2 regions of the Desulfovibrio sp. ZJ746 genome follow, and region 2 is predicted to be linked to the other one. Evidence: predicted binding sites of a transcription regulator. Region 2 holds the regulator's gene; the other holds the start of a gene.
What was found. Region 2 encodes sigma-54, which starts transcription at its own class of promoters, with help from an activator protein. Its sites were predicted from a motif close to CTGGCACGGNNNNTGCTT; they were not measured.
Positions count from the first base shown of each region.

Region 1: the regulator sigma-54 is predicted to act here: its motif matches at 3,434-3,451, upstream of ispD (2-C-methyl-D-erythritol 4-phosphate cytidylyltransferase).

Region 1 covers NZ_JAAKEK010000005.1:132,816-137,945, reverse strand. Annotated here, with positions in the region: gene rpsT (30S ribosomal protein S20) at 104-373, shown strand; tRNA gene G7Y54_RS09105 (tRNA-Arg) at 434-510, shown strand; gene G7Y54_RS09100 (phosphoribosylformylglycinamidine synthase subunit PurQ) at 665-1,477, shown strand; gene G7Y54_RS09095 (Nif3-like dinuclear metal center hexameric protein) at 1,498-2,313, shown strand; gene G7Y54_RS09090 (C4-type zinc ribbon domain-containing protein) at 2,330-3,142, shown strand; RNA gene rnpB (RNase P RNA component class A) at 3,186-3,566, shown strand; gene ispD (2-C-methyl-D-erythritol 4-phosphate cytidylyltransferase) at 3,573-4,814, shown strand; gene G7Y54_RS09075 (long-chain fatty acid--CoA ligase) at 4,818-5,130, shown strand, end outside.
Region 2 covers NZ_JAAKEK010000001.1:574,447-579,576, forward strand. Annotated here, with positions in the region: gene G7Y54_RS02595 (DEAD/DEAH box helicase) at 1-987, shown strand, start outside; gene G7Y54_RS02600 (PTS sugar transporter subunit IIA) at 1,103-1,570, opposite strand; gene rapZ (RNase adapter RapZ) at 1,603-2,553, opposite strand; gene raiA (ribosome-associated translation inhibitor RaiA) at 2,612-3,169, opposite strand; gene rpoN (RNA polymerase factor sigma-54) at 3,222-4,646, opposite strand; tRNA gene G7Y54_RS02620 (tRNA-Leu) at 4,923-5,009, shown strand.

The DNA.
Region 1 (5,130 bases), on a different contig from region 2:
TTTCGTATTTCTGGCAACACCATCGCGGCGTAGGCCGCGTGCGGAACGACAGATTGCGCGGGCTGGTCCCCGGCGGCGGCAGCGCAAGGAGTGGAGGAAGAACGTGGCCAATCATAAATCCGCCATCAAGCGGCACAAGCAGAGCCTCAAGCGGGCCGCCCGCAACCGCGCCCAGCGCACCCGCGTCAAGAACGCCGTCAAGGATGTGCGCGCCGCCATTCAGGGCAACGACAAGAGCCTCGCGCAAAAGCAGCTGAGCGAAGCCTCCTCCGTGCTCGCCAAGGCGGCCGGCAAGGGCGCCGTGCACTGGAAGAAGGCCGCCCGCAAGATCTCCCGCCTCGCCCGGGCCGTCAACGCGCTCGCGGCGGAGTAGGGCCGAGCCCGCAGATTTTTCTTGACAGCCCGCGCCGTCAGGAATAAAAGGTTCACTTACGCGCCCGTAGCTCAGCTGGATAGAGCACCAGGCTACGAACCTGTAGGTCAGGAGTTCGAATCTCTTCGGGCGCGCCATTTTTGAGACGCCTGCGGGAAAAACCGCAGGCGTCTTTGCGTAAGGAAGCACGGGATGGCTCCACCCTCCGGCCGGGGCGACCCCGCCGGGAGGCCCGCTGGGGCCGGGCGCGGCCGTGTTTCCGTCCAGCGCACAAGCGGCAAGGAGAACTTCATGGCGCCCGTCAATACCCTGGTCATCACCGGCTACGGCACCAATTCCCATCTGGAGACCGCGCATACCGCGCGGCTTGCCGGCTCTGACCGGGCGGACGTGGTGCATTTCTCCGACCTCATTTCCGGGGAGTGCCGCCTCACGGACTATAATTTCCTTATCTTCCCCGGCGGCTTCCTGGACGGCGACGACCTCGGCGCCGCGCAGACGGCCGCCATGCGCTGGCGCTGTCTTCGCGACGCCGGCGGCAAGCCCCTGCTCAGGAGCCTTGAGGAATTCCTGGACGCCGGGGGCCTCGTGCTCGGCATCTGCAACGGCTTCCAGCTGCTCGTCAAGCTCGGCGTTTTGCCGGCGCTGGACGGCGCGCGCTTCGAGCGGCAGGCCTCGCTCGGGCACAATGATTCCGCGCGTTTTGAAGACCGCTGGGTGCATCTTTTGCCCAACCCGGAAAGCCCCTGCGTGTTCACGCGCGGGCTTTCGCTGCTCGCCATGCCCGTGCGCCACGGCGAGGGCAAGCTCGTCTGCCGCGACGAGGCCACCCTTGCGCGGCTTGAGGCCGAAAACCTCATCGCCCTGCAATATGCCGACCCCGAGGGCCGGCCCACGCAGGAATATCCGTGGAATCCCAACGGCTCGCCGCTCGCCATCGCGGGCCTCACCGACCCCACGGGCCATGTGCTCGGGCTCATGCCGCATCCCGAAGCCTTCCACCACGTCACCAACCATCCCGGCTGGACGCGCGGCGAGCTCGACCCGCCGGGGACCCTGCTTTTCGCCAACGCCGTGCGCTATTTGCGGGCGCAAGAGGCCTGAGCGCCGTTTTCGGGGGCAGCATGCAACTTGCCGAACTTATCGCGGGCATAGAGCGCATCGCCAGGCCGGAGTTCGCCGCCTCGTGGGACAAATCGGGCCTGCAGGTGGCCTCCGCGCGCACCGGGGTCGCGAGGCTCGCCGTCTGCCTCGACCCGACGCCGGATTCCGTGCGCCGCGCGCTTGCGGCCCGCGCGGACTGCATCCTGAGCCACCATCCGCTCTTGCTTTCGCCCGATTTGCCGCGCCGGCAGGACGCCTATTGGGAGGTCTTGCGCCTTCTCCTCGGGGCCGATGTGCCGCTCTATGCCGCGCACACCACCCTCGATGTCAACGCTGCGGGGCCGGCCGCGTGGCTTGCTGACGAGCTCGACCTGCGCAATCGCGCCGTCCTCGAGCCGGTGGCCCCCGCGCCGGCGCCCGGCAGGCTGCCCTTCGGCTACGGGCTTGCCGGCGATTTGCCGAAGCCCATGGCCTTCGAGGAGTTCAACGCCCAGTTGTCGCGCCTCCTGGAATTTCAGGGCGGCACGGCGTGCGGCCCGGTGCCTGAGCGCGTGGAGCGCGTGGCCTATTGCACGGGCTCGGGCTCGTCGCTCTGGCGCGAGGCGCGGGACGCCGGCGCCCGGCTTTTCATTACCGGCGACGTCAAGTACCATACCGCGCTGGAGGCCCGCATCGGCATCCTTGATGTGGGCCACCACAGCCTTGAAGAAGAAATGATGCGCCGCATGGGCCTCTTGGTCGCGGCCATGTTTGCCGGGCTGGAGGTCATCTTCGTGGCCTCGGCCTCCCCCCTGCGCCCGCGTTGCGCCGCGGGGGACGCGGCCCCGGCTTTGTGAGACGAGGAGGAACGCCATGAGCGATGCCGTGTATCTGGACCAGATCCAACAACTTGTCGAACTCCAGAAGGTGGACGACGAAATCTTTGCCGTGCGCCAAGAGCTCGATGCCGCGCCCCGGCAACTGGAAGAGCTCGAAAAGCGCTTTTCCGCCGTGGAGGCGCGCCGGGCGCGCATCCTGGACAAGCTCTCCCACCTGCAGGAGCAGAAAAAGCGTCTCTCCCTCGAGATCGACGACGATTCCGCCCGCATCAAGAAGAGCAAGAACAAGCTCATGCAGGTGGAAAATACGCGCGAATACCATGCCATGATGCGCGAAATGGACAGCATGGAGAAGATCAACCGCACCCGCGAGGAGGAAAAACTCACCCTCCTCGAGGAATTGCAGATCCAGGAGGGCGCCCTCGCGGACTGCGACCAGGAGCACGGCGCGCTGAAGGCCGAGCTCGACGCCGCCCGCGCCGGCCTTGACGCGCGCCTCGCGCAGGCCCGGGAACAACTCGAGAAGCTGAGCAAGAAGCGCGAGACCGTGGGCAAGGCCATCCCGCGCCCGGTCTTCATGCGCTACGAGTTCATCCGCAAGCGCCTGGAGCACCCGGTCATCGTGGCCGTGCGCGAGGGCGTGTGCTCGGGCTGCAATATCGCCGTGCCGCCGCAGGCCTTCATCGATCTCCAGCGCGGCCAGCAGATCCAGAGCTGCCCCAATTGCCAGCGCCTTATCTTCTGGTGCGAGCATTTCGAGGAGGCCAAGCCCAAGGAAGCCGCACCGGCCGAGGCCGCCGTTGAGGTGGCTGAAGCGGAGGCGCCGGAAGAGGCCCCGGCCGAATAGCATTCAAGGCGCAGCGGCCGCGCCTCCAACAAGGCCGCGCACGGGAGGCGGACAGACCGTCGCTGCGGGCTCGGGCGCATGCCCAGGGCCCGGGGAGGAAAGTCCGGGCTCCGCAGGGCAGGACGCTGGGCAACACCCAGGAGGGGCGACCCTCGGACAGCGCCACAGAAAGCAAACCGCCACGCCATGCGTGGTAAGGGTGAAACGGTGGGGCAAGAGCCCACCAGATGCCGCGGCGACGCGGCATGCTCGGCATACCCCGTCCGGAGCAAGACCAAGTAGGGAAGGAGGCCGGCCCGGCCCATGCCTTCCGGGTAGGTTGCTTGAGGGCGCGGGCAACCGCGCTCCTAGAGGAATGACGGTCACCGCGCCAGGCCTTGCGCCCGGGGCGGGACAGAACCCGGCTTATCGTCCGGCTCCCGTGCGTTTTATGGCTTCAATCGCGCCTTCCCCTCCGGCGCCCCGTAACTTCGGGGAGGAACTTCCCTGGGCCGTCCTGCTCGCGGCCGGCAGCGGCAGGCGCCTCGCGGCGGCGCTGGATGGGCGCCCCAAGCAGTTCCTCCTCTTTGAGGGGGTGCCCCTCTACTGGCGCCCGGCGCAGGTGTTCGCCCACAGCGGGGCCGTGGGCGGCATCGTGCTCGTTTTTCCCGAGGCCGCTCTTGAGGTCGAAGCGCGCCGCCTGGACGCCCTCGGCGCCGCCGATGACCTTGGCATCCCGTGGCTCGCCGTGGCCGGGGGCCCCCAAAGGCAGGATTCCGTGCGCCTCGGGCTCGCCGCGGTGCCGCGTCATGTGCGTCAGGTGCTCGTCCACGATGCCGCGCGGCCCTTCGTGAGCGCGGCCCTCGTGCGCCGCATCTGCGCCGCGCTTGCCGGGGGCGCCCCGGCCGTCATCCCCGGCCTCCCCGTCACCGACACCATCAAAGTGGTGGATGCCGACGAGCCGGAACTGGCCGTTGGCACGCCGCCGCGCGCCCTCCTGCGCGCCGTGCAGACGCCGCAGGGCTTTGACGCCGCCCTCCTGCGCGAGGCGCACGAGCGCGCCCGGGCCGACGCGCCGGCCACCGATGACGCGGCCCTCATGGAAGCCCTGGGCGTGCCCGTGCGCATCATCCCCGGAGAGGCGGAAAACGTGAAAATCACCAACCCCGAAGACCTGGCCCTGTTGCGCGGGGATGCGCCCGCGTCCCTCCCCTGCAACGGCCTGGGCTACGATGTGCACCGCTACGGCGGCGGGCGGCCGCTCAGGCTGGGCGGCGTGGAGATACCCGGGGCGCCCGGCGTGTTCGCCCATTCGGACGGCGACGTGCTCCTGCATGCGCTCATGGACGCCATCCTCGGCTGCGCTTCCCTCGGTGACATCGGCCAGCATTTCCCGGACAGCGACCCGGCCCTTGACGGCATTTCCTCGGCCCTCCTGCTCGACCGCGTGCTGGAGCTCGCCGCGGGCGCCGGCATACGCCTCTGCCATGTGGACCTCACCGTGGTGGCGCAAAAGCCGCGCCTGGCGCCGTGGCGCGAGGAGATCCGCAATACTGTGGCCTCCCTGCTGGGGCTCGCACGGCATGAGGTCAATCTCAAGGCCACCACCGAGGAGGGGCTGGGCTTCACCGGCCGCGTGGAAGGCATCAAGGCCTGGGCCCTCGTGAGCGGCCTGCGCCCCGCGAAGGATTGAAGCATGGACACCGATGTTTTGCGGCCGTGGCTCGCCCATTATGAGGATTTCGTGCCCCACGAGGTCAAGCCCTGGGACAGGCCCCTCTACGCCATGCTCGACGACGCGGCCGAGGCCTATCCCAAGAGGCTCGCCGTCATCTTCCAGAACACGCGCATCACCTACCGGGCGCTGCGGGAAAAGGCCGAGCGCTTCGCCGGCGCCCTCAGGCGCATGGGCGTGCGCCCGGGCGAGCGCGTGGCCATCATGCTGCCCAACCTGCCGCAGACCATCATCGCATTCTGGGGCGCGCTCAAGGCCGGGGCCGTGGCCGTGA
Region 2 (5,130 bases):
TACATGGAAGAGCGCTGGGTTGAGCCCCCCCGGCTCGACAGGCTCCCCTACAGCCTGCTCTACCACCAGACCATGGCGACCTTGGCCTCCACCGGCGAAATGGCGCCCAAGAACCTGGCGGAAAAGGTGCTTTCGCTGAGCTATTTTCACCGCGTGAGCCAGGACGACTACAAAGTGCTGCTCAAGCACCTGCTGAAGCATGAGCACCTGCAAAAAACCGAGCAGGGCGGCCTCATCATCGGCCTCAACGGCGAGAAGATCATCAATTCCTACAAGTTTTACGGGGTATTCAAGGAAAATGAGGAATACACCGTGCGCTGCGAAACGCAGGAGCTGGGCACCATCGTCTCGCCGCCGCCCATCGGCGAAAAGATCGCCATCGCCGGCCATGTGTGGACGGTGCTCGATGTGGACCACAAGCGGCACCTCGTGTATTGCGAGCAGGTGAAGGGCAAGATCCCCGCGTATTTCGGCCTCTGCGCCGGCGACCTGCATACCCGCATCGTGCAGCGCATGCGCGGGGTGCTTCAGGAGGACGGCAGCTATCCCTATTTGATGAAAAACGCGGTGAAAAGGCTCGAAACCGCGCGCATAGCCGCCCGCAACGGCGGCATGGACGTGAACCCCCTCGTGAATCTCGGGGGCAACATGTGGTGCCTCACACCATGGCTCGGCACCTATCCCTTCATCACGCTGGAGCGCATCCTGCGCCTCAAGTGCGCCGAGAGCCTGGGCCTCAGGAACCTGGACACCGCCCGCCCCTTTTATATGCAGTTCAACATGGATGCCGATGAGAATGGCTTTTTTGAAATCCTGAAGGCGGAACTCGCCAAGGACATCGAGCCCATGGAACTCGTCTATCCCAACGAGTTGCCGCTGTTTGACAAATATGACGAATTCCTGCCGCCGGAGCTGGTGTGCAAGGGCTTTGCCCATGGCGTGCTGGATGTGGAAAAAGTGCGAAACACTGTGGCCCGCTGGGGCTGAAAGAGGGCGGCGGCCCCGCAGGGCGCCGACGCGCCCCTGACGGGGCGCCATGACCGGGCGGCTTCTTCACCAGCCGTCACACGGGCTTCAAGTTGTGCTTGAACTTTTTTGCCGGTCAGGCCTTCTCCTCGGCTGCGCCCGGGCTTTCTGGCTTTTCCCGGTTCTTGTTGCGCAGCATGTCGCCCGCCACCACGATGCCCCGCATGCCCGCGTCGCCCGCCTGCCGGGCCAGCTCTTCCAGTGGCGTGTCGCGCGAGGTGCAGACCTTGAGCAACATGGGCATGTTGACGCCCGTCACCACCTCAACCCTGTGGTTGCCGAGCAGCGAGAGCGCGAGATTGGCGGGCGTGCCGCCGAACATGTCGGTGAGGATGATGACCCCGGCGCCCTTGTCCAGCCTTTGCGCGGCGTCCTCAAGGCGGCGTACGGTCTCGGAAACTTCATGTGCCGCATCAACACTGATGGAACTGCAATCGCTGACGGGCCCGAGGATGAACTCCGCCGTGCGCAAAATCGCCGAACCGTAATCCCCGTGTGAAACGATGATGATCCCCACCTGCGGGGAGGAGTCTTGCTCTGGCATATCAAGCCTCGAATGGCGTCGGCCTTTTGCTCTCAGCCGAGTTCAAGATGTCGGTGCTCAAGCGAAACGGGATAGCCCGCCTGGCGCACACCCTGCGCCAGGTGTTCCGCCATGGCGACGGAACGGTGCCGGCCGCCGGTGCAACCAAGCGCGATGGTCACCCGGTAGCGCCCCTCGCCCTCCATGAGCGGCAGGAGAAAGAGCAGCAGGTCCAGCAGCTTGGCCCCGTACTCCCTTGCCTCCGGCGAGGAGAAAACATAGTCGGCCACCGGCTTGTCCTTGCCGCTCAGGGGGCGCAGGTCTTCCACAAAATAGGGATTGGGCAGGAAGCGGAGGTCGAAGACCATGTCCGCTTCATGCGGGATGCCGTACTTGAAGCCGAAAGACATGATGTTGACGCGCAGGGAGCGCCCCGAGCCGGACTCGCTGCTCCAGCGCTTCTGGATGGCGCGCCTGAGGTCGTGGATGGAAAAGCGCGAGGTGTCGAGAACGAGGTCCGCCATGCCGCGCAGAGGCTCCAGGCGCTCGCGTTCCGCACGGAGCGCCGCCTCGAGCCCCATGCCCTCGCGTTCCAGCGGATGCGGCCGGCGCGTGGCTGCATAGCGGCGCATGAGCGTCTTGTCGTCCGCCTCGAGAAAAAGCAACTGCGGGCGGATGCCCATGCGCGCGAGCTCGCTAAGCGCGGCATGGAGTTCTTCGGGAAAATTGCCCTGGCGGATGTCCATGCCGAGGGCGATCCCCTTGAAATGCCGCATGGAGTCGCGTTGCATCATGGCCGCCATTTCCGGAGCCAGGCTGGCAGGGAGGCCGTCCACGGCAAGGTACCGCAGGTCTTCAAAAACGCGCAGGGCGGTGCTTTTACCGGCGCCGGAAAGGCCCGTCACGATGCTGACCCGGGGGCTCTCCCCGCAGGGTACGGAGGGGCCCGGTGCGGGCGCCGAGGCCGTGGCCTTGGCCGCGTCTTCAGGAACGGAACGGGGCATGGCAGTCCTCCCCGTTATGCCGGCCCGCGGGCGAACTGCGGGCCGGCGGGCACCATGGCTAGAGGATGGGGTCGATCAGCGCGTAACCGCTCGTCCGGCGGCGGTAGATGACGTTGACCCGCCCGTTTTCCGCATTGAGGAACACCAAAAACTCGCTGCCGATGGAGTCGAGCTGCATGAGGGCCTCGTCCAGATGCAGCGGCTTGGGCGCGAAGCGGTCGGTGCCGACCACGGCCGCGTCGTCCGCCGCCTCGGCCACGTCCGTGGCCTCGCTGTCGAGGTTGTAGGTGAACACGTCGATCTCGGCGTTGCGGGCCTTGCGGCGCTGCTCCTTGACGCGCGAGACCTTGCGCTTGATCTGCGATTCGACCTTGTCCGTCACGAGGTCGATGGCGGCATACATGTCCGGCGCCTGCTCCGTGGCGTTGATATGCAGACCCTCGCCGCTGACGTTCACTTCGCAACGGTGCCGGAACTTGTCCACCGTGAGGATGACATTTACCTCCAGCCCGGCAGCCTTGCCGAAAAAGCGGCCAAGTTTTTCCATGCGGCGGCGCGCATATTTCTTGAGGTGATCGGACGCCTCGAAATTCTTGAAGGCGAAAGTGATATTCATGGTTCCTCCTTGGGGTGCTCCTGATGGCAGGCCCGGACGCAACGCCCGATTTTCAGAAATGCTCCTTGCGCCGCGAGGACGAGGGGATGTCCAGCGCGGTGCGGTACTTGGCCACTGTGCGGCGGGCGATATTCACCTTCAGGCGTTCCTTGAGCATTTCGCCGATGCGCTCGTCGCTGAGGGGATTCTTGGGATCCTCTTCAGCGATGAACTTCTTGATAAGCGCCTTGACGCTCTCGGAGCCCACCTGGGTGCCGTTGTCCAGCGCGAGGCCACTATTAAAGAAAAACTTTAACTCGAAGATGCCGTGCGGCGTGGCCACGTACTTGTTGGTGGTGATGCGGCTCACCGTGGATTCGTGCATGCCGATGTCGTCGGCGATGTCCTTGAGGATGAGCGGCGCGAGCTTGGTGACGCCGTCTTCAAAGAAAGGCCGCTGGTGGCGGACGATGCTCTCCATGACCTTGTACAGGGTGCGCTGCCGCTGGTAGAGGCTCTTGATGAGCCAGGACGCGGAGCGGACTTTTTCGGCGCAATATTCCTTTTCCTTTTCCGAGGCGCCCTCCATGTCCATCTGCGCGAGCGATGAGAGCTGGAGCTGCGGCAGCCCGTCCTCGTTGAGCAGGATGACGAAGTCGTCACCCATCTTGTAGACGAACACATCCGGGCTCACATAGGTGGGCTCGCCCCCGCCGAAACCGGCGCCGGGGAGTGGGTCGAGGCTCTGGATGATGTCCAGGTATTCGCGCAGTTCCTCCATGTCGAGGTGAAATTTCTTCAAGAGCGGCTTGTAGCGCTTGGCCTCCAGGTCTTCCAGGTGCGATTCCACGAGCTCGCGGAGGATGGGGTCGCGGTCATAGCCGAGATTTTTCAGCTGGATGAGCAGGCACTCGCTGGCGTCCCGCGCGGCCACGCCCACGGGGTCGAACTGCTGGATGCGCTCAACCACCGGGCGCACGGCAGCCGGGTCGCAGTGCGCGAGCTCCGCAATCTCCTCATCGGTGGCCGCCAGATAGCCGGAGGAGGACAGGTTGCCGATGATGACTTCGCCGATGGCCTTCTGATCGTCCGTGAGTGGGGAAAGCCTCAACTGCCACAGCAGGTGCCCCTCAAGTGTGGGCTTGGCGGCATAACGGGCCTCGAGGGGCGAAATCTCCTCCGCGGACTCGAATTCGCGGGACTGTGAATCGCGCGGCGTGCTGGCGAACTCGCCCATGTAATCTTCCCAGGAGGCGTCCTTGGCGAGCTCCCGGTCATAGGCGTCTTCCTCAATGCCCTCGCGCTGCTCCGCCGGCGCCTGGTCGCTTGCGTCATCACCCGAAAATTCTTCAAGAAAAGGATTTTCCAGCATCTCCTGCTGGACGGTCTCGAGAAGCTCCACGCGCGAAAGCTGGAGCAGCTTGATGGCCTGCTGCAACTGGGGTGTCATCACCAGTTGCTGCGCAAGCTTCATTTGTTGGCGCAGTTCCAGGGCCATTGCGAGTTATGTCCGTCGTTGCCGTGAGTTGCACGTGGCGCAACTGTGGCCAAAGCCGCAGCCACGCGTGGTTTTGGTGCCGCGTTTCAATAACTGTGCCACACTTAAAAAAAGAACGCAACCGGCAGGGCGCCAGCGCGTGGGAGAAGCGTGCTGATCCGGGGCCTCATATTCGCGTCCAGCCAGTGCAGATTGCCCCTGCCGCAGAACCTGCGTTGACCTGTGTGGAGAAAATGCTTGCCAAGCTGGACGAAACCCTCTATAACTCCATTCCGAGCCGAAGTGGTGGAATTGGTAGACACGCTAGGTTCAGGGTCTAGTTCCCGTTCGGGAGTGGGAGTTCGAGTCTCCCCTTCGGCACCACCAGAGAGTCCAAAAAAGTCCCGCAAGGTCTAAAAAGCCTTGCGGGACTTAGCTTTTTGGGCAATGGGTTGTCCAACAGGGTGTGGTGAAAACCAGGGACAAATCGCAAAAAAGACGGTAT